2 regions of the Paenibacillus sp. JT22N1 genome follow, and region 2 is predicted to be linked to the other one. Evidence: a T-box and tRNA genes for the amino acid it is inferred to sense, from the RefSeq annotation. Region 2 holds a T-box; the other holds one or more tRNA genes.
What was found. A T-box is a leader RNA that pairs with one kind of tRNA and senses whether it is charged. The one in region 2 lies ahead of AC58UU_RS31815 (arginine--tRNA ligase), so its partner is inferred to be a tRNA-Arg.
Positions count from the first base shown of each region.

Region 1: it has a tRNA-Arg gene. The T-box ahead of AC58UU_RS31815 (arginine--tRNA ligase) is inferred to sense a tRNA for this amino acid. The anticodon was not compared.

Region 1 covers NZ_JCAUAW010000049.1:5-9,685, forward strand. The annotation lists partial or broken rRNA gene rrf (5S ribosomal RNA) at 1-105, shown strand, start outside; tRNA gene AC58UU_RS39125 (tRNA-Ile) at 160-236, shown strand; tRNA gene AC58UU_RS39130 (tRNA-Ala) at 252-327, shown strand; tRNA gene AC58UU_RS39135 (tRNA-Asn) at 331-406, shown strand; tRNA gene AC58UU_RS39140 (tRNA-Ser) at 412-499, shown strand; tRNA gene AC58UU_RS39145 (tRNA-Met) at 527-600, shown strand; tRNA gene AC58UU_RS39150 (tRNA-Ser) at 612-700, shown strand; tRNA gene AC58UU_RS39155 (tRNA-Glu) at 721-795, shown strand; tRNA gene AC58UU_RS39160 (tRNA-Val) at 874-949, shown strand; tRNA gene AC58UU_RS39165 (tRNA-Met) at 1,033-1,109, shown strand; tRNA gene AC58UU_RS39170 (tRNA-Asp) at 1,141-1,214, shown strand; tRNA gene AC58UU_RS39175 (tRNA-Thr) at 1,236-1,311, shown strand; tRNA gene AC58UU_RS39180 (tRNA-Tyr) at 1,387-1,468, shown strand; tRNA gene AC58UU_RS39185 (tRNA-Gln) at 1,483-1,554, shown strand; tRNA gene AC58UU_RS39190 (tRNA-Lys) at 1,565-1,637, shown strand; tRNA gene AC58UU_RS39195 (tRNA-Leu) at 1,658-1,737, shown strand; tRNA gene AC58UU_RS39200 (tRNA-Gly) at 1,777-1,851, shown strand; tRNA gene AC58UU_RS39205 (tRNA-Arg) at 1,861-1,937, shown strand; tRNA gene AC58UU_RS39210 (tRNA-Pro) at 1,960-2,033, shown strand; tRNA gene AC58UU_RS39215 (tRNA-Gly) at 2,041-2,111, shown strand; gene ade (adenine deaminase) at 2,449-4,242, shown strand; gene AC58UU_RS39225 (hypothetical protein) at 4,219-4,626, opposite strand; gene AC58UU_RS39230 (hypothetical protein) at 4,644-4,886, opposite strand; gene AC58UU_RS39235 (arylamine N-acetyltransferase family protein) at 5,099-5,872, shown strand; gene AC58UU_RS39240 (hypothetical protein) at 6,012-6,266, opposite strand; gene AC58UU_RS39245 (helix-turn-helix domain-containing protein) at 6,693-7,568, shown strand; gene AC58UU_RS39250 (oxidoreductase) at 7,721-8,563, shown strand; gene AC58UU_RS39255 (hypothetical protein) at 8,704-8,889, shown strand; gene AC58UU_RS39260 (hypothetical protein) at 9,223-9,480, opposite strand; gene AC58UU_RS39265 (HEAT repeat domain-containing protein) at 9,678-9,681, shown strand, end outside.
Region 2 covers NZ_JCAUAW010000022.1:44,347-54,027, reverse strand. The annotation lists gene AC58UU_RS31830 (methyl-accepting chemotaxis protein) at 1-1,380, shown strand, start outside; gene AC58UU_RS31825 (GDYXXLXY domain-containing protein) at 1,550-3,787, shown strand; gene AC58UU_RS31820 (EamA family transporter) at 3,845-4,711, shown strand; T-box leader at 4,760-4,980, shown strand; gene AC58UU_RS31815 (arginine--tRNA ligase) at 5,058-6,944, shown strand; gene AC58UU_RS31810 (hypothetical protein) at 6,970-7,113, shown strand; gene AC58UU_RS31805 (hypothetical protein) at 7,204-7,833, shown strand; gene AC58UU_RS31800 (threonine synthase) at 8,462-9,667, opposite strand.

The DNA.
Region 1 (9,681 bases), on a different contig from region 2:
GGCGGAGGGGACCCACGCGTTCCCATCTCGAACACGACCGTTAAGCCCTCCAGCGTCGATGGTACTTGAACCGCAGGGTTCTGGGAGAGTAGAACGTTGCCAAGCAGAATACCCCTAGTGGGTATTTTTTTTGCCACGCTGTAGACTGTTTACTCATTAGGGCCCTTAGCTCAGCTGGTTAGAGCGCACCCCTGATAAGGGTGAGGTCGGTGGTTCGAGTCCACTAGGGCCCACCAATTAATTTCTTTTATGGGGCCATAGCTCAGCTGGGAGAGCGCCTGCCTTGCAAGCAGGAGGTCAGCGGTTCGATCCCGCTTGGCTCCACCATATTCCCTGATAGCTCAGTTGGTAGAGCACTCGACTGTTAATCGAGTTGTCACAGGTTCGAGTCCTGTTCGGGGAGCCATTTTTGGAGAAGTGTCCGAGCGGCCGAAGGAGCACGATTGGAAATCGTGTAGGCGTCACAAGCGTCTCGAGGGTTCGAATCCCTCCTTCTCCGTTTCTTTAGATAAAGGAAAGACAATATGGCGGCGTAGCTCAGCTGGCTAGAGCGTACGGTTCATACCCGTAAGGTCGGGGGTTCGAGCCCCTCTGCCGCTACTAGATAAATTGGAGAGATACCCAAGTGGCTATAAGGGGACCCTCTGCTAAGGGGTTAGACTGCGTAAGTGGTGCGAGGGTTCGAATCCCTCTCTCTCCGTCGGTAAATTTTTTGAATTTGGCCCGTTGGTCAAGTGGTTAAGACACCTCCCTTTCACGGAGGTAACAGGGGTTCGAGTCCCCTACGGGTCACCAATAATCCCCACAAAGTGACGTAAAGCTGACGAAGCCTATTCCGAATACTTTGCGTGGGCCCAAAATTCATTATCTCATGGAGGCTTAGCTCAGCTGGGAGAGCATCTGCCTTACAAGCAGAGGGTCGGCGGTTCGATCCCGTCAGCCTCCACCATACTGCCCAAAAAAGTGAAGTGAAGCTTTGTAGCAACGCCGATTACTTTTTCGGGGCTCATAATGAAATTATGCTTTCAATGTCGCGGGGTGGAGCAGCCCGGTAGCTCGTCGGGCTCATAACCCGAAGGCCGCAGGTTCAAATCCTGCCCCCGCAACCAAACTCTTTCAGAGAGTTGTTCTTCACAGTGTGGAGCTGTGGTGTAGTGGCCTAACATGCCTGCCTGTCACGCAGGAGACCGCGGGTTCGAATCCCGTCAGCTCCGTCATTTTTCATAAATGAATATGCCGTTGTAGCTCAACTGGTAGAGCAACTGACTTGTAATCAGTAGGTTGGGGGTTCAAGTCCTCTCGACGGCACCACAATTCCCAAAAAAGTGAAGCAAAGCTTTGTAGCAACGTCATTACTTTTTCGGGGCTTGGTTAGGCTTTATACATGGAGGCTTAGTGAAGTGGCTAAACACGGCAGACTGTAAATCTGCTCTCTTTGAGTTCGGTGGTTCGAATCCATCAGCCTCCATTTCCAAACTACGTTGGGGATTAGCCAAGCGGTAAGGCAACGGACTTTGACTCCGTCATGCCAAGGTTCAAATCCTTGATCCCCAGTTCTTCATATGAGTCATTAGCTCAGTTGGTAGAGCACCTGACTTTTAATCAGGGTGTCGTAGGTTCGAATCCTACATGACTCACTTTGCCTTATTTACAGCATGCGCGTATGGCGGAATTGGCAGACGCACTAGACTTAGGATCTAGCGGGTGACCGTGGGGGTTCAAGTCCCTCTACGCGCATTAAATCCTCAGCAGTATTCATACTCCTGAGGTACCCATGCGGAAGTGGCTCAGCGGTAGAGCATCGCCTTGCCAAGGCGAGGGTCGCGGGTTCGATCCCCGTCTTCCGCTCCATTTTATTAAGCGCCCTTAGCTCAGCTGGATAGAGTATTTGACTACGAATCAAAAGGTCGGGAGTTCGAATCTCTCAGGGCGCGCCATTATTCATATGTTATACCTTATCGGGACGTAGCTCAGCTTGGTAGAGCACCTGCTTTGGGAGCAGGGGGTCGCATGTTCAAATCGTGTCGTCCCGATAGACACGCGGGCGTAGTTTAATGGTAGAACTTCAGCCTTCCAAGCTGATCGCGCGGGTTCGATTCCCGCCGCCCGCTTCACAGAAAAAGATCACCTTCGGGTGATCTTTTTCGTTTGAATGGGAACTGGAAGAGAAGCCGTATGGGTTCGACCTTCTGTAAAGACATCATAGAATACACCCATAGGAAACATTTCAAATAAGCATTTGGAGTATTCCCACCACATAATTTAATAAAAAGAAATGGGGAATCCTCTGTTGTAGCATGCAACCCTTGAGAAAAACCTTTTTCATGGTAAATTTAATAGTGAAGTGATACAAATAATGCATGTAAACCGATGTTCAGTGAGATGTGACGCTTGTCACCGAACCGGAAAAGGTCAATTAATTTAAATACATAAAGGAGTACAAAACCCATGACTCTAAATAAAAGAAATAAGCTAGTTGAAGTGAGTAGAACGCTAGCTAAGGTTGCACTAGGCGAAGCATTTGCCGATGTAGTCATTAAGAATGGAACACTCGTCAATGTGTATTCTGGTGAATTACTTGAGCGTATTGATGTTGCTGTTGTGGCTGGGAGAATAGCGTATGTAGGGAACGCAGACCACACCATTGGGGCTCAAACGGTCGTTATCGATGCCACAGGGAAGTATATGTCTCCAGGATTTTTAGATGGTCATATGCATGTTGAAAGCACGATGCTTTCCGTTACCGAGTTTGCCAAAGCGGCATTAGCCAAAGGAACAACGGGGATTTTTATGGACCCTCATGAAATTGCCAATGTATTTGGAACAGAAGGTGTAAGGCTGATGCACGAAGAGGGGCAGCAGCTGCCTCTCAAAGTATTCACGACCTTCCCATCCTGCGTACCAGCGACTAACGGCTTAGAAGATGCAGGTGCAAGCTTAGAAGTGACTGATATTAAAGAGGGACTGCAGTGGGATAATGTGGTCGGACTAGGTGAAGTTATGAATTTCCCTGGTGTCATTTATGGTGATCCGAAAATGTGCGGGGAGATTGAAGAAACGATCAAGAGTGGTAAAACCGTCACAGGACATTTTCCAAGTGATGATGATCGTATGCTGCAAGCGTATATAGGGTCCGGCGTGACATCTGATCATGAAACCGTAACAAGGGAACAAGGTCTTCACAAAGTCCGTATGGGCATGCACCTTATGATTCGTGAAGGTTCTGCCTGGCATGATGTCAAAGAGGTCATTAAGGTGGTAACCGAAGATAAGGTCAACACGTCCAATATTTCGCTCGTTACGGATGACGTAAATCCGCAAACTTTGGTGGAGAAAGGGCATCTCAATCATGTGGTGCGCCGCGCAATCGAAGAGGGCGTCGATCCTGTAACAGCGATTCAGATGGTAACGATTAATGTGGCGCGCTATTTTAAAATGGAGCAAGATTTGGGCAGTATTACTCCCGGTAAATGTGCTGATATTTTATTGCTGGATGATTTACAGAAGGTCGAGCCTTCAACTGTCATTACTGATGGTCAAGTTGTTTTTGATTATGGCAAGCTTACGGTTGATTTCCCCGATTTTGTCTATCCCGAGCACATCCGTAATTCCATGAACGTTAAGCGAGAGCTTACGCCTGAGGACTTCAAGCTTGTAAGTCGCAGTAATCAGGAAAAGACGAAGGTTAATGTCATTAACGTTATTGAAAATAGTGCAAGAACAGAGAAAATGACAGCAATGCTGGCTGTTGAGCAAGGGATCATCCAACCAGATGTTGAGCAGGATATTATTCGTCTCGCCTGTATCGAGCGGCACCGTGGAACGGGTCAAATTTCACTTGGCTTTACGCATGGCTTTCAATTGAAGGTAGGTGCGGTAGCCTCTACAGTGGCGCATGACAGTCACAATCTAATTGTTATGGGGATCAATGAGCAAGATATGGCTTTGGCAGCTAATGAGCTTGTCAAAATGGGAGGCGGCATGATCGTTGTAGAGAACGGTAAAGTGCTGGCTCAAGTACCGATGACCATCGCAGGCCTCATGTCAGATAAATCATTGCTTGAAGTCGTTAAAGAGGTTGCAGAGCTCGAAAAAGCGTGGAAACAAATGGGCTGCCCGCTGAACGCTCCGTTTATGACATTCTCATTAATTGCTTTACCTGTTATTCCTGAAATTCGGATTTCAAACCGAGGTCTTGTCGATGTTACACAGTTCAAGCTAATTGAAGTGGAAATTGGTTAAGTGGCTAAATAAATAGGTCCAAAAGGACTTATCCTTTTTATTCTTTTTAGAAGGATGACGTTCGGCGCGGGAGGTTTGGATGGTTTGCGGGAGGCTGGGAACGAGCTCAGCTTCCATCCTGACTGTAATTTCGGTTTCCTCGATAATCGGCAGATCTAGGGTGGTGGCTACCTCATCTCGAATTTGGTGCAACAAATTCAATTGCTGTTCAAATTCGTCTACACGTTTGGAAAGCAACATGTTCTCTTGTTTTAGCTTTTTTATAAGCTCATATAGTAATTTCATGGTTAGCTTCGGTTTCTCTGATTGCTCATTTTCTTCGTTATTATTAGTGGGAGACAGCAGCAATATCAACTCTTCATCACTGATTACCTTGTTTGACACAGTATGGCCCCCTTAAATTAATGAATCTCGCTGAGCTGCCCATCCGTAAAAAGATAATCTTTGGGAAGAAGTGAAAGATTAATGCTCCGGCTGCAGTCGATATACTGTGGGTAAATAACTTGGATAGATTCCTCTTCTTGAATTGGATAGTTAATTGGATAGTTAATGATTTTATTCTTTTTGATTATATCTATAAAAAGATGAAACATTATGGAGATAATTAACAATCCCGTTGCACATAGCTCTAAGTTTTGAATCATAAATTAGCCCTCCTATGAATCTTTTTTCATAGATTAACGGATTAGAACTAAAATGTCGCTCGAAAACCGTTGTCGTTTTGTAAGCTTTTATGAAGAGTTAAACTGGAATATATGACGGAAATAGGGTAATGATGGTATTTTTTAAAAGTATATTGTTGTTAAATCGCACGATCTTGTCTATCAATGAAAAAAATAGGGATGGGGTGTTCAACATGTTCAGTAAAAATAGTCAGATTCAGACCTATCTGGAGCGTATCGGGTTTAAAGGTTCGCTCGATGGCAGCGCAAAGACACTGGCCGACCTGCAGGAGTGTCATCTCCACACGGTTCCATACGAAAATTTGGACATTATGAACCGCATAGCTTTATCATTGGATCCTGTGGATGTATATCAAAAGATTGTCGTGCGCGGGCGCGGTGGGTACTGCTTCGAGCTGAACGCTTTATTCGGCTGGCTGCTGCGGGAGCTTGGCTACTCGGTCACTGACTTGGTTGCTCGATTTTGGCGCGACGAACCGAACACACCACCGAAACGACGTCATCACGTCCTGAAGGTAGAGGCAGAAGGCACGACTTATTTGTGTGATGTCGGAGTAGGAGGGATTGTCCCCCGCAGGCCGGTCGCATGGATCGAAGGTCTTGAACAGCACCAGGGCGGAGAGTGCTACCGTCTCGAGCGCGATGCCAATTATGGTTGGATGCTATATGAGCAGAAGAACAAGGAATGGAACCGCATCTACTCGTTTACGGAGGAGCCTCAGCTGCCGAAGGACTTCACCTTTGCGACCTTCTGGTGTGAGAACGCCCCGGATTCGATATTTACCAAAAGCCCAATGGTAGCCATGCGCACCCTGGAAGGGCGGAATACGCTGGCTGGTCGAGAGTTTCGCATCTTTACATCCGCGGGGGTTAGGACTTTCACTCCGCAGACCGAAGAAGAGTATAAAGCAGCACTGCAAGAGCATTTTGGTATTCATCTAGATTAATCATTAATGTAGTCATGTACTATAATAGTTGGATTTCCATTTATTCAACGTCGAAGAGGACCCCGAAAGGGGTCCCTTTTTCTTTTTCTAACTTAAAGTTCTTTCCGTTAGAGAAACCATAATCCGAATATGATTCTAATTACGAAAGTGATAACTTGCTGTCTTCACGTTCTAAAGCTTTCTGCTGCTCTTTGGTGAAAGTACAACTTAGCTTTGGTAGTCCAGTGTATTTGTTGATGTAGATAGTTCTTGCAATGCCGTGAATGAATTTCATTTGTTTGGTCCATTCTTTTGGGTTGAACATGGACATCAACTCCTTATTTATATAACCTACAAATTCTCCACAATAACGATGTTGGAAGCGCTTTATTTTAATATTATGTTCAAAGGACATGGTTGATGCATTGAGCAAAAGTACTTCCGAACAACGCGAAAAAGAACGCTGAATTAGTGTTTTTTAATTAACCATTGAATGTGTCAGTGACATCTAGTAACTTCCCCGGATGAGGTATTCTTCGATCACGTCCACATCGCCTCATGGGCTCAGTAGGAGGCTTTAATCGATATTTCGGACCCGATCATAGGAAGTTGGATTTGACCCCGAGAAGCCCGCCTAAGACGATCAAAGACTGGAAGAATATGCGGACAAGCTGACCGTGAAGGACGTAAACTTCTATAAGCAGATCGGTTTTATATTGTGTTCAGTGTTGTCCAACAGGAAAATGTCATATTCCGTGGTACAATTAGAGAGAATATCTCCTATCATCAGCCTGAGTTTGGTTATCATCATTTGGAGTGGGGAATTGAGGGGAGGGTGCGCGTGACCCAAAGAATAATAAAAGCACCGCAAGGCTTAGCAGCATCGCCATTCAATCAAAGCGTTTTGAAGCTCAAAGGGCTCACAGTCATTGAATCGTGCACCAACACGGTAGGAAAACAAGGGACTATGTTCTTAGAAGACTACCTTCTCATGTTTGTGCTGAATGGCACTTATACGGTGCGATACGGCGATCAGATGTACGTTGTTCATAAGCACGAAATGGTACTGTTGCAAAAATCCATTGTCATTGAATATGAGAAATCAGGCGAACCTAATCAGGCATACTTATTAGAGTACATGATGTTTTTTCTAAAAGATGAAGTACTCAAAGACTTTATTAAAATGGCGGACATTCAATCTACGCAGCCAACAGCGTTGGTACCTATTTTCGTAAATCCGATAAGTGAACGACTGTTAACGTATTTAGAATCACTTAAACCATATTTCAACGAACCCGATAACATCGAGGACGGATTAATTAAAATTAAGTTGTTGGAATTATTGTTTGATCTTAGCCATGCCAACGAAAATATCGTGCAGCAATTACTTCAATTGAAGCAGCAGGTGCGATCCGATATCTCAACCGTCGTGGAACAAAATATCTTGAATCCCGTTTCGGTGAATGATTTGGCTTATTTATCGGGCAGAAGCTTGTCCAGCTTCAAACGGGATTTTCAATCCATTTACAACACGTCCCCATCTCTATGGATTCGGCAGAAACGCTTGGAGAAGGCCAAAGAATTGTTGACCTATTCGACCATGTCAGTAACGGATGTTTGCTTTACGACGGGGTTTGAGAATGTTGCGCATTTTTCAAGGGTTTTCAAAGAGCATTTTGGCTATACCCCGTCCTCTTACAGGCAACAGTTAAGCTAAAAGCAAACAGAGATCTTAGTTCGGCACCCGCCGGGCTAAGATTTTTTTAATTTGAGCTAAATGGACAAATACTTTGGGCTTTTTGGAAAAGTAGGTCGGAATGCGCTGTGATAATCTTAGGTCATGAAATATTCAATTTAAAAATGACGACTATGACAAATCAAAAAGTATGGTTCATCACAGGCGCATCCAGAGGCTTTGGATTAGAAATTGCAAAAGCTGCTTTAGCAGAGGGCAACAAGGTGGTAGCTACCGTTCGCAGCAAGCCTGAACAATTAGCCGCGCAGCTTGATAACAACGAAAACTTATTTGTAACTGTGCTGGATGTTACGGACGAAGCTCAAGCCTTAGATGCAGCGAAACAAGCAACAGACAAATTCGGAAGAATTGACGTGCTAGTCAATAATGCTGGTTATGGATTGCTGAGTGCCGTTGAAGAAGCTTCGAATGAAGAAGTGAAACAAAATTATGATGCCAATGTTTTCGGGTTACTAAACGTTACCCGCGCAATTTTACCCTACATGCGTAAGCAGCGCTCGGGACATATCATCAATATTTCATCAGTAGGCGGATTAAACGGATTTGTTGGCTGGGGGATTTATGGTTCCACCAAGTTTGCTGTAGAAGGCATTACGGAGTCCATGGCTTTGGAATTAGCTCCTTTAGGGATTTATGCAACCGTCGTGGCACCAGGCTTTTTTAGAACTGAATTCCTTGATCCAACATCTTTGATAAGAACCACTCATGTCATCGATGATTATGCAGGCACAGTGGGAGAAATGCGAAGCTTTGCCACACAAGTTAATAAGAAGCAGCCTGGCGATCCCAAGAAACTCGCACAAGCTTTCATTACATTGGCCAACGCTGAAAAGCCTCCTGTTCATTTGCCTTTAGGCAATGACACCCTTGCTATGTATAGAGAAAAGACGGCAAAGTTTGAAAAGACATTGAAGACTGGTATGACGTTATTACGGGAACGGATCATGATGATGTAAGAGGGTAAAGTTGCAATTAATGAGTCGGAATAGGGACTAGTATTTATTCTTGTTCACAACTAAGACAAATGGACAAGGATGACCGAATATACTTATACGGAATCATCAGAAGTTGTTTATCAACTAGGAGGTGTTTCGGTATGGTTTATTGGTTGTTGGCCGTTATCGTGGTTGTGGTTGGTTTATTGATTTATATGAACGTGAAGAAGCGCAAAGTGGTACCATCGTCTGATTTGCAAACACATAAGTCGTGCGCGTATTGTAACGAGGAAATTGCAATCGATGCAGCTGTATGCAAGTACTGTAGGGGTGTTGTCGTAAATTGAGGCTGATATAATGAATAGCAAATGAAGCAGCGGTCAGTTCGCATGAGTGTGAGCTGGTCGTTGTTTTGTTTTATTGCTATTTAGTCGTTCATACGAATAACATGGGGCTGTCCTATAAGTAGGTAAAATCTACTTATAGGACAGCCCATTAAGTTCTTTTGACCATCTGGAACATTTGAAACGTATTCTGCATGAAATTAATACTTCCATTGGAAATTTTCCAATAGAATTGGCTTCCAAGCTGTCAATTCCCTACTTCCATTGGATTATCCAATGGAAGTAGCATTCAGCCTTCGAAATTCTCAAACTGGGGGCTGAATTTCCCATATGGCTCTACATTCTTGAAACGCTAACTCTTCCTATTCCTTTACCAGACTCCTTGGCATCAATGGTATCCAGGAAATCATTCGTTGTCCGAAAGACATACTTAACCTCATCAAGCCCTCTCTCCATGAGCATGCTTTTATGAATATCAAGGATTAGCTTTTTCTCATGAATTCCTTCACCATCAAGCTTCTGAAAATTGAACAACTCGCTAGGATCAATTTCTATTCTTAATCGCTCGCCAACCAGACTTAAAAAATCGGACATCTCATTCACCTCAAATTGAGGTTGTTGAAATCATTGATAAAAAGAGATACCCGTATAATATGATAAATTATATAAAATCCTGTATAAATGGTACTCTTGTGTTCCATTTATAAATATAATCACCAAAAAGTTGGCGCTCCACCTCAAAAAAGTGTAACATCAATCTAATAACAGCAGACAGAAGGAGCTTGAATCATTTGA
Region 2 (9,681 bases):
GTCATTTTAACTGGCGTTGATGAAGATTTCGGCACCGAGTATCCTTTTACGCCAGAGATGAACAATGCGATCAAGGATGACAAACTAACGATCAGTGAGATTTACAAGGACGAATTTGGTATACATAAATCGGTCTTTGTCCCTCTCAAAAACGCTAAAGGCGAAAACGTCGGAATTGTTGGCATTGATTTAGATGCTTCGGTCGTTCCCAAAACGAAGCAAGAATTGTTATGGACAACCTTTACGATTACCTTAATCGTTATAGTCTTAGGCGGTCTAATAGCCTATTTCATAAGTCGGAGTGTGACGAGACCGGTCATCCAACTGATGCGTGTAACAGAGAAGGTTGCTGCGGGAGATTTGTCTGCACAAGTCTCTATCCATCGAGTGGATGAGATCGGTAAATTGGCAAATGCTTTTAACGAAATGCGTCAGAATTTAGATTCTTTGATCCGCCAAATATTTTCTTCATCCAACCTCATTACCAATACGAGCGCACATTTATATCAGTCTGCGGACGAATCCAGTGCAAGTGCTGGGCAGGTTGCCGTTTCTATGAACAGTATGAACGAAGGGGTTGCTGAAGTTGTTTCTTCCATTACAGAGAGTACTTCATCAATCGTTGAGATCAATTCGGAATTATCAGAGGTAACATCGGAAGTCAAAGAGATGCAGGAAATGGCCCATAAGGTTGGTGCACAATCTGCAGACGGTCAGCAGCTTGTTGAGAAGACATTACATCAGATGAATGTGATTCAGAAAGAGATGAAGCATTCCCAAGAAGCCGCGCAGCAGCTAGGAAACCGTTCGAAGGAAATCGGGGAAATTATCCATATCATCACCGAAATTGCACAGCAGACGAACCTATTGGCTTTGAATGCGTCCATTGAAGCGGCACGTGTTGGAGAACAGGGGAAAGGCTTTGCCGTTGTCGCTGGTGAAGTGAAGAAGCTGGCGGAGCAATCTACGAAAGCCGCAAGCTCGATCACCGAGCTCGTTTCCAGTACCCAAAATGATAGCCTACTTGTCATGGAGAGCATTGTTCAAGGAAATCAAGCAGTTGAGCAAGGTCAAAGCTGGATTAACGATACGTATGAAAGTTTTAAAGTTATTTTTAATGGAATTTCCGTTTTCTCCAATCGGACAGACCACTTGATCAATACTTTAGTGAGAGCAGAAAGATCTTTTGAGATCATTTCTAATGCCATGCAGAAAATCTCTGGGATCACAGAGGAACAATCTGCAGGCTACGAGGAAGTGGCGGCGGCGGCTCAAGAGCAAAGTGCTTCCATTCAAGAAATTACTTCAGCTATTCGCCAACTATCTGATATGGCTGTTGTGCTGCAAAGCTCCGTTCAAAATTTTAAGATTACAGATTGAATATATCGGCTTTCTTTAGTTGATTACTTGCCAGCCTAGCGCTGGCTTTTTTGTTTTATAAAAGTCGTAGTCATCCATAGGCTAATGATCTGGTACTAGGAATAGATAGTACTTCTCAAACTGAACATCTCTAGTACAATAAGAAGTAAGCGAGAGGAGGAATATCATCATGAAATCCAAATTTGTTACGATTCAACTAGGCTATGTATTGGGAGCTAGTGCTCTACTAACCGCCATTGTATATTTTTTTGCTACGAATTGGGAGAAATTAAACCGCTGGGAGAAATTCATTCCTGTCTTTGTGCTCATCATGGGCTTTTATGGCTTATCTGTATGGCTTTCTCGCCAAAATGGCAGGCAGTTTCTAAGTAAACTTAGCCTGTTCGCGAGCTGCATTTCGTTCGGTGTAGGTGTCGGACTCATTGGGCAAACCTACAATTCTCATGCTGACAGTTACAGCTTGTTCGCCGTATGGTTCATTCCGGCATTTTTACTTGCCCTATTAACTAGATGGCAGCCCTACTATGTACTGGCGTATATTTTGGGCCATCTCGCTTATGGGATTTATTTCTTCGGACGTTGGGGAGGGAGCTCAGATGCGGAAATCATTCAAATTACCATCTGGCTCGGAATCGCCATTGCGAATGGCATCTTGTATGTTCTGAGTGAGCGGGGGCGTTTGCACTCATCTTTTCTCAAATGGATCTCTTTTCAAGTTGGGATGGCAGTTTTGGTCGTGGCTTCAAATTCACAAGCGTACGAAAAGTACGGTGTCTTTATGAATTTACCTCTCGTCCTAGTACTTGCGATAGCCGTTTACTATACACACAAGACGAGGAATAAAGCTTATCTATTGTTTGCCGGTTTGTGGGTATCCATCACGGTGACAGTCAAATATATCGAGCTTATTATCCAACATTATAATGAGTTCTTTTTCATTGCTAGCTTGTTGTTTATTATCTTGTTCATCTTTGCGAATGTGAAGTTCATGAACTTTATTCGCTCTTGGAATCCTGCATCAAAGCAGTTGGATTCGGAAAACCACTCAGATTTAGAAGCTTCGGATCAAGCGAAGCCGGATGGAGATTTTACCAAATGGGTCGTCCGTGTCCTCACGGTCTCGGTCATCATTATTGGTTCGATTCTGGGAAGCTTGACGATTATTGGTATTGTTACAGTTGTACTAGGATTTGATGAACCTGAGAATGTGCTAATAGGTTTTGGTTTTGTCACTGTTATTGCGATAATCATAGCGAAAAAACTAAATTCATTAGTGCGATACACAATTCTCATTAGTGGATTGCTGCTTGGTGCCGGAGCGGCTGTTTTTACAGAGAATGTTCCTATTCTCTTGGTTTTCCTTGCTCTTACGATTGCAGCTTTTATCTACATTGCTGGGTTGGTACATCGTATATTCTTCTTTCTTACTGGTGTCATTATTGCTTCCTTCGTACTTTTCAATTGGATGGATAGCGGAATAATGGTGCTTACCGTGCTTACCGGTTTATTATTCGTTATCTTTGCCAGTGGTCAGGTCATACCAAATGAGGGAGTCAGACAACCTATACTTTACAGCAGTTTTCCTTCATTTCTATTGACTTTATTTGCTTTAACCTTTATGGCGGAGTCATCTTGGTATTATATAGCCAATGTGCTGTTCTTTATCGTCGTTGTTCTCGCTTTGTTCATTAGTAGACAACTGCATATCAAATGGATTTACGCTTGGTCAATGGGCTTCTGGATTGCTTTCCTGGTATACAAATATTACGATCTGGCCTGGAAGCTTCTGCACAAATCGATTAGTTTTGCGGTCATCGGGATTTTAGTTCTTGTCTTTACAGTTTGGTATGAAAAAAGACATCGCTTGGAATTAAGCGAACAACTAGGGGCTAGCTCTAATTATGCATTGAACCGCTGGATTATTGCTCTGCTAGTTCTGCTGCAAGTCATGGCAATGTCCTTACAAATTGGCAAAAGTGAGTGGCTGCTCGCTCACGGACAGCTGATTAAGCTGCAGCTTGAACCGCTTGATCCACGTTCTCTCATTCAGGGTGATTATGTCCGTTTACGGTATACGATATCTGAGCCGCCTCTATTTACAGATAAAAATCATGATGTAGACTCTAAAGGGAAAATTACAATCGTTCTCGCTCCGAACCGGGCGACAGGTGTTTACGAATACCGCCGCGTGTATACCAAAGGGGAAACATTAGCTCCGGGAGAGGTTCGCTTGAATGGAAACAAAATCGGTTACGAGGGTATTGAGTTCGGCATTGAGACTTATTTCATTCCGGAAGGAACAGGCCGTGTATATGAACGGGATGCCAAATTTGCTGAAGTAAAAGTATCTGCTGGCGGCGATGCGATCCTTGTGCGTTTATTGTTACAACCAAGTGTTGTCCAATAAAGATTATTGTGGTAAAATTACCCGATCTTTGCTTAAAAGAAAGGGGTATCTGTTCTCATGTGGCTTATATTTTCAGTACTTGCGGCTGTTAGCTTCGGGCTGCGAGGTATTCTATATCATTGGACCAGTCAGCAATCGCTGAATCGGAATGTGCTGCTCTGCGGCACATTTTTTATGGGGGCGCTCGTCAGCATTGCCTGCGCCCTTATAACACAGCAAGAGTGGACGGTGTCTGCTCTGATTGGTGTTCAGATGGGGTTGTTTTCCTTTGGAGCCAATGCCAGTATGTTCAAAGGCTTTGCGGTAGGCAAAGCTTCGTTAGTTGCAATCCTCACCGGTTTACCATCGGTCGTTGTGGTTTTCGTCGCATATCTACTTTGGGATGAACGACTCAATTTATGGCAGTTCTTTGCCTTCATTGTGATCGTTGTAGGTATCTTATTCGTTCGTTACTCGAATGATATCACATTAAAGAATCTGCAAGGAGCCGGATGGGGAGTGCTTGCTTTGTTTCTTTTTGCTGGGAATGATTTGTCTAGCAAATGGACAACCATCGTTTCTGCGCCACTATTTCCAACGCTATTTTTTATGTTTACAACGGGGACATGCTGTTTTGGATTATGGTGGTTGAAGGACAGAGCCAAGGATAAAGGAAAGGAAGCTGCGCCAGCCAGTTGGACCGAACGTAGAACCTTCCTGATTGGAATGGTCATCGGGATTACAAATGTCATTGGTATGATCTTCATTATTCATGCGTTCGATCAGGGGAAAACGGGGTTAGTTTCCGCGGTCGTCGCCCTTAATGTATTGATAGTCTTATTGTATACACGGTTTGTTTTGAGGGACAAATTCTCAAAAATGGAGCAATCCGGCTTAGCTTTAGCGTTCATTGGTATTATGATGATGAAATTAGTTGCATCTTGACAACACATTATTATTGCTGTAATATTCAGTAAATTCTTAATTTCATAAGTAACATTGGTGAACAGGACAGTAATTCTTGTCGGACAGTCGCAGCGAGCCGGAGCAGGTGGGAACCGGTACGAATGTCAAGGGTGAAGCGGGCCTGGGAAATGGTCTTCCGAAAGTACGATGTAGGGAGATCCGGCATAAGCCGTTATCGTTGGAGTGGTTAAACCAGTGGTTTAACACTTAGAGTGGTACCGCGGGAATGAACAGCTCTCGTCTCTTATTGTAGAGACGGGGGCTTTTTTGCATTTTCCTGCAAAACATTCGCAGTTTCACACTATCCTATTAGGAGGAATATGCCATGATTCAGCAGCTTCTAACGAATGAAATCAAGCTTCATGTAGATGTTTTATTTCAAGAGTACGGAATAGAACAGCCTGCGACTCTGAAAATCTTGACGGAGCACCCAGCTCATCCTGAGCACGGTGATTACAGTACGAATGTAGCTATGCTTTTAGCAAAAATAGTACGAAAATCTCCTTTGCAAATCGCGCAAGAGCTTCAACAGCGCATAGAAAAGAACGGGTGTATTCAAGGCTTATTCGCCAAAGTCGCTGCGGTGCCGCCGGGGTTTCTAAACTTTTATGTAAATTGGGACACCTGGTCTTCAGGTCAGTATTTTGCTGCCAAAGGGCTTGTTGATCAAAGAAACAAAACAAAAATTTTGATCGAGCATACGTCAATCAACCCCAATAAAGCTGCTCATGTTGGCCATTTGAGAAATTCCTGTATCGGTGATTCGTTGTCACGCATGCTCTCGCAAGCAGGCTATCAGGTGGAGGTGCATAACTATATTGATGATCTGGGGAATCAATTAGCGGATACCGTGGTGGGTATTCTTCATACACAAACAGAAGAGACTTTTAACCGATTTGGCGACTTTTGTTGGGAGACCTACGCGAAGGTGAATCAGGTTTACAAATTGCAGCCGGAGCTTGTAGAGCAGCGTTCTACAGTTCTCCATGCGCTAGAGAGCGGGCATTCCAATCTTGCATGGATGGGTGCTTTGGTGGCGGAAAGGATCGTTCGCGAGCAGTTGGAAGAAATGAAGCAATTCGGCATTCACTACGATGTGCTGGTTTGGGAAAGCAGTATTGTGAGAGCGGGATTTTGGGATACAACCTTCGAGCTGTTGAGCCAAACAGATATGTTTCATAAGGTGACGGATGGAAAATTAGCAGGCTGCTGGGTACTGAAGAATCTAGAAGAAGGAGCTGTTACAGTTGGAGAAAGCACGGATTATCAAGGGGATAAAGTGCTTGTTCGTTCCAATGGTATTTTAACGTATACAGCGAAGGATATAGCCTATCATCTTTGGAAATTCGGTGTGCTGTCGAATGATTTTGAATATAAAAAATGGGAGGATGGACTATGGTCCACAGCTTCCCAGGGCAGAAAGAAATCGATAGGGCAAGCGGATGTCGTCATTAATGTCATTGATTATCGTCAGCAATACCCGCAGGAGATGGTTAAGCTAGCTCTAGAAGTACTGGGCTATGAGCAGCAGGCGAGTCAGCTTAAACACGTGAGTTATGGGGTCGTTTCCTTAAGTCCGGAAACTGCTGCAGGACTGGGGATTGATATTTCGGAGGGCAAAAGCTCCTATGCGATGTCTGGGCGCCAAGGGATTGGAATTAAAGTCGCGGACCTACTTGATCGCATGGAGAGAGTCATTGACGCTAAACGCTCAAGAAAAGCGGGGATTTCCAGCAGATCGATAGCTGCGGCTGCGATCCGTTATTATTTGCTGAAATATCAGCTGCAAACGGAAGTTATTTTTGACTTGGAGCATGCGACGGAAATTACTGGGAACACGGGCGTCTACTTGCTTTATGCATACACAAGAGCAAACAGTATTTTGGACAAAGCAAAGAAAGATACTCGTCTGCCACGAATGGAGGCAAAGTTCGATGGGACTCTTTTGGAAGAACAGGAATACCAACTTTTGAGGCACACCGCCTATTGGCCCGAAACACTGGAAACTGCCACTAAGCAATTGGCACCTAGCATACTCTGCCATTATGCTTTCGAGCTAGCTTCGCTTTTTAACCACTTCTACAGTGTTTGTCCGGTTTTAAAAGGTAGTGAAGAAAGCATCGCCCATCGCCTTTGGATCACGCAAACGTATAAACAGACCATGCATCAGGTACTGGAAGTACTTGGTATGCCGACGCCAAAACGATTGTAACCGGAAAAACGCTCGAATTCATCCTATGCTCTCGCCGAGACATCAAAGCTACAGCAACGCGAAAACGAAAGTAAGAGTAAGACAATCCGCTAAGGCAACGATCGGTCAAGGAGGCAATGCCATTTCGATTAATGCATCGGAAGTCGGGGTTGTTTGCATTCGTCCTTAAAAATTAAACATAAGCTTTCTGAACTTGATCAAATGCGGTACAATAGGGATATTCGTGCCAATTTGAATGATTCAGGAGGCTTTAACCACAATGACAGAAAAAGATATTGATACACAAGCTCCAGTAGATAACGAACAAGATCAAGAACGCGAACAGGCCCAAATCATTATGACTTGGTTTCAGCACATTCAAGAAGTAATGAAAGAACAATTTCCCGAATATGAAGTAGATGGACAAATCGGCAATAATCCGACTTATGGTCCAATGTTTGCTTTCACACTTAAAAATGATGAAAAGTCCACATCATGCGGATTTTTCTTGAATGAAATTATGAGAAACTTCCAAACGAATCCGAATGCGGGGCTGTGGTTATCGTCCTTCTTCGTAGACTTGCTGAGAAGCCCAGAAGATCATCCGCTGCCGAATCCTCCACAATCGGAAGATGAAGCCAAAGAGCTGCTCGATAAACATATTGTTCCTTATTGTGCGGCTACCGTACGAGAAGAATTCCCTGATCAAAAGATCTATGTTGACTTGGAGCTTCATGAGGAGCATGGTCCAGTCCTAGAGGCTGGATTCGTAGCTGTTGAAGACGGCAATAATACGTGTGCGCTTCCGTTGCAATATTTAATGACGTTATTTTTATTGAATCGTGACCCGGCAGAGCCTTTAATTCAAGCGATGTATCGGTTGTATGAAGAAAATAATTTAGGTCAATAAGGTTGAGAAATGAACAGCCAGGAGGGTTTCCTCCTGGCTGTTTGATTTGGTTTGGTTTGATTTGTATGGGGTTATAGGGTTAGATTATATTTTTATTGATTTAATTTGAGTTTTGGTTGATATGGTTTGATTGAGGATGTTTTAGCGGAATAGTCTTACTCCTGTTAAAAGGCTTTACTGTGTTTGCAACTTGGGAAGTTGTACAACGGAGACTGTCAATTAATTCACAACTGGTATTCATAACTCCAAAATACGATTTTAGAGACATTCAGCTTTCGTGAGGGCTGAAGGGCTATCGTGGTTACCAATGTTGTATTTTTTACAACAATTAACACGCCAAAAGGCTATTTTGCAACTTGAAGTTGCATTTCGTACAACATTATGAGCTCGTTTGATGCGAAATGGTCTATATTGGGCAAAATTGTTGTACATTATGCAACAATGAAGGGAGATTAACGAGATTTAGGCATAAATTGTTGCACTTTCTACAACATCATTCAACAGCTAATATGAATTCAATCATCTAGCAACCTAAATTCTGCATATATGACGAAGATCCCGGTTTAAGACAAATCTATGTGGAGTAAGATTGGTCGAATGAATCGACGGCCTACAGCGTACAACATTCCTACAAACGGCGATAATCCTCATAGTTTCTAATAATCGGAAGTGCAGAGATGGAACCCAAATTCACATATTTCATCGCGTGCGAAGTATTAAAAAGCACAACAGAATCACTCGGACGCAGCCATCCGCTGTCGCAGAGGGCGAGCAGACCTGCCCAAGTTGCCGAGCCTTCGGGGGACGAGGAGATGCCCAATGAGCCTAAGGTTCGAGTAGCCTCGGCAATTTGGCTTTTGGAGAGGGCGATGGCTGTGCCGCCGCTTTGTTCCACAATCGACAGGATGAACGCCAAGTCTGGCGGATTCGGTACGCGCATACCTGTCGGACTTGCTTCTACATCGGCAACTTGGGCACTTTCAGCTCGGTTGCATGTTATGCCGTCGACAATTGGCTGGCATCCCTCTTCTTGCACGCAGACGAATCTGGGCATGGGACCATCAATCCAACGGAGTGCCTTGAGCTCCTGGTAAGCTTTCCACATGCCAATAATACCGGAGCCGCCGCCGGTTGGATAGATGATGACGTCGGGGAATGTCCAACCAAGTTGTTCGGCGAGCTCAAGTCCCATTGTTTTCTTGCCCTCTACACGTCCGGGCTCCTTCAATGTGCCGACGTTTACCCAGCCGTGTTCTTGTTTACCCGCTTCAATGATTGCTGCTGCATCATGAATGAAGCCGTCGACGAGGAAGGTGGCAGCTCCATATAACGGACATTCGTCCACGATTAATGGCGGGCAATCCATGGGGATAAAGACAGATGCCTCGATCCCTGCACGCCCTGCATAAGCGGCTAATGCGCCCGCGGCATTTCCATTGGATGGAACGGCCGCTTTAGTCGCTCCCGCTTCCTTAAGCAAGGAAACAGCGACGGAGAAGCCCCTTGACTTAAAGCTCCCCGTAGGGTTCTGCTCTTCTCTCTTGATCCATAGCCGTTTAATAGGCAGCTTCTGCTCCCAATCCTGCATGCGCAAGAGTGGCGTCCAGCCTTCGCCTAAGGTGACGATACAATCAGGGTTACTCACTGGAAGCAATTCTTTATATCTCCACATTGATGGGTAGCGTGTTTGTAAAGCTTCCTTCGTTAATGTTCTAGCTATGTGCTCCAAGTCGTAATCGACCAATAAAGTACCACCGCAGTCGCATTTCATTTCTTGATAGCGGAAAGGGAGCCTTGCAGAACATCGTGAGCAATAAAGCCCCAATCGGTTCATCTTCGGGCCTCCTC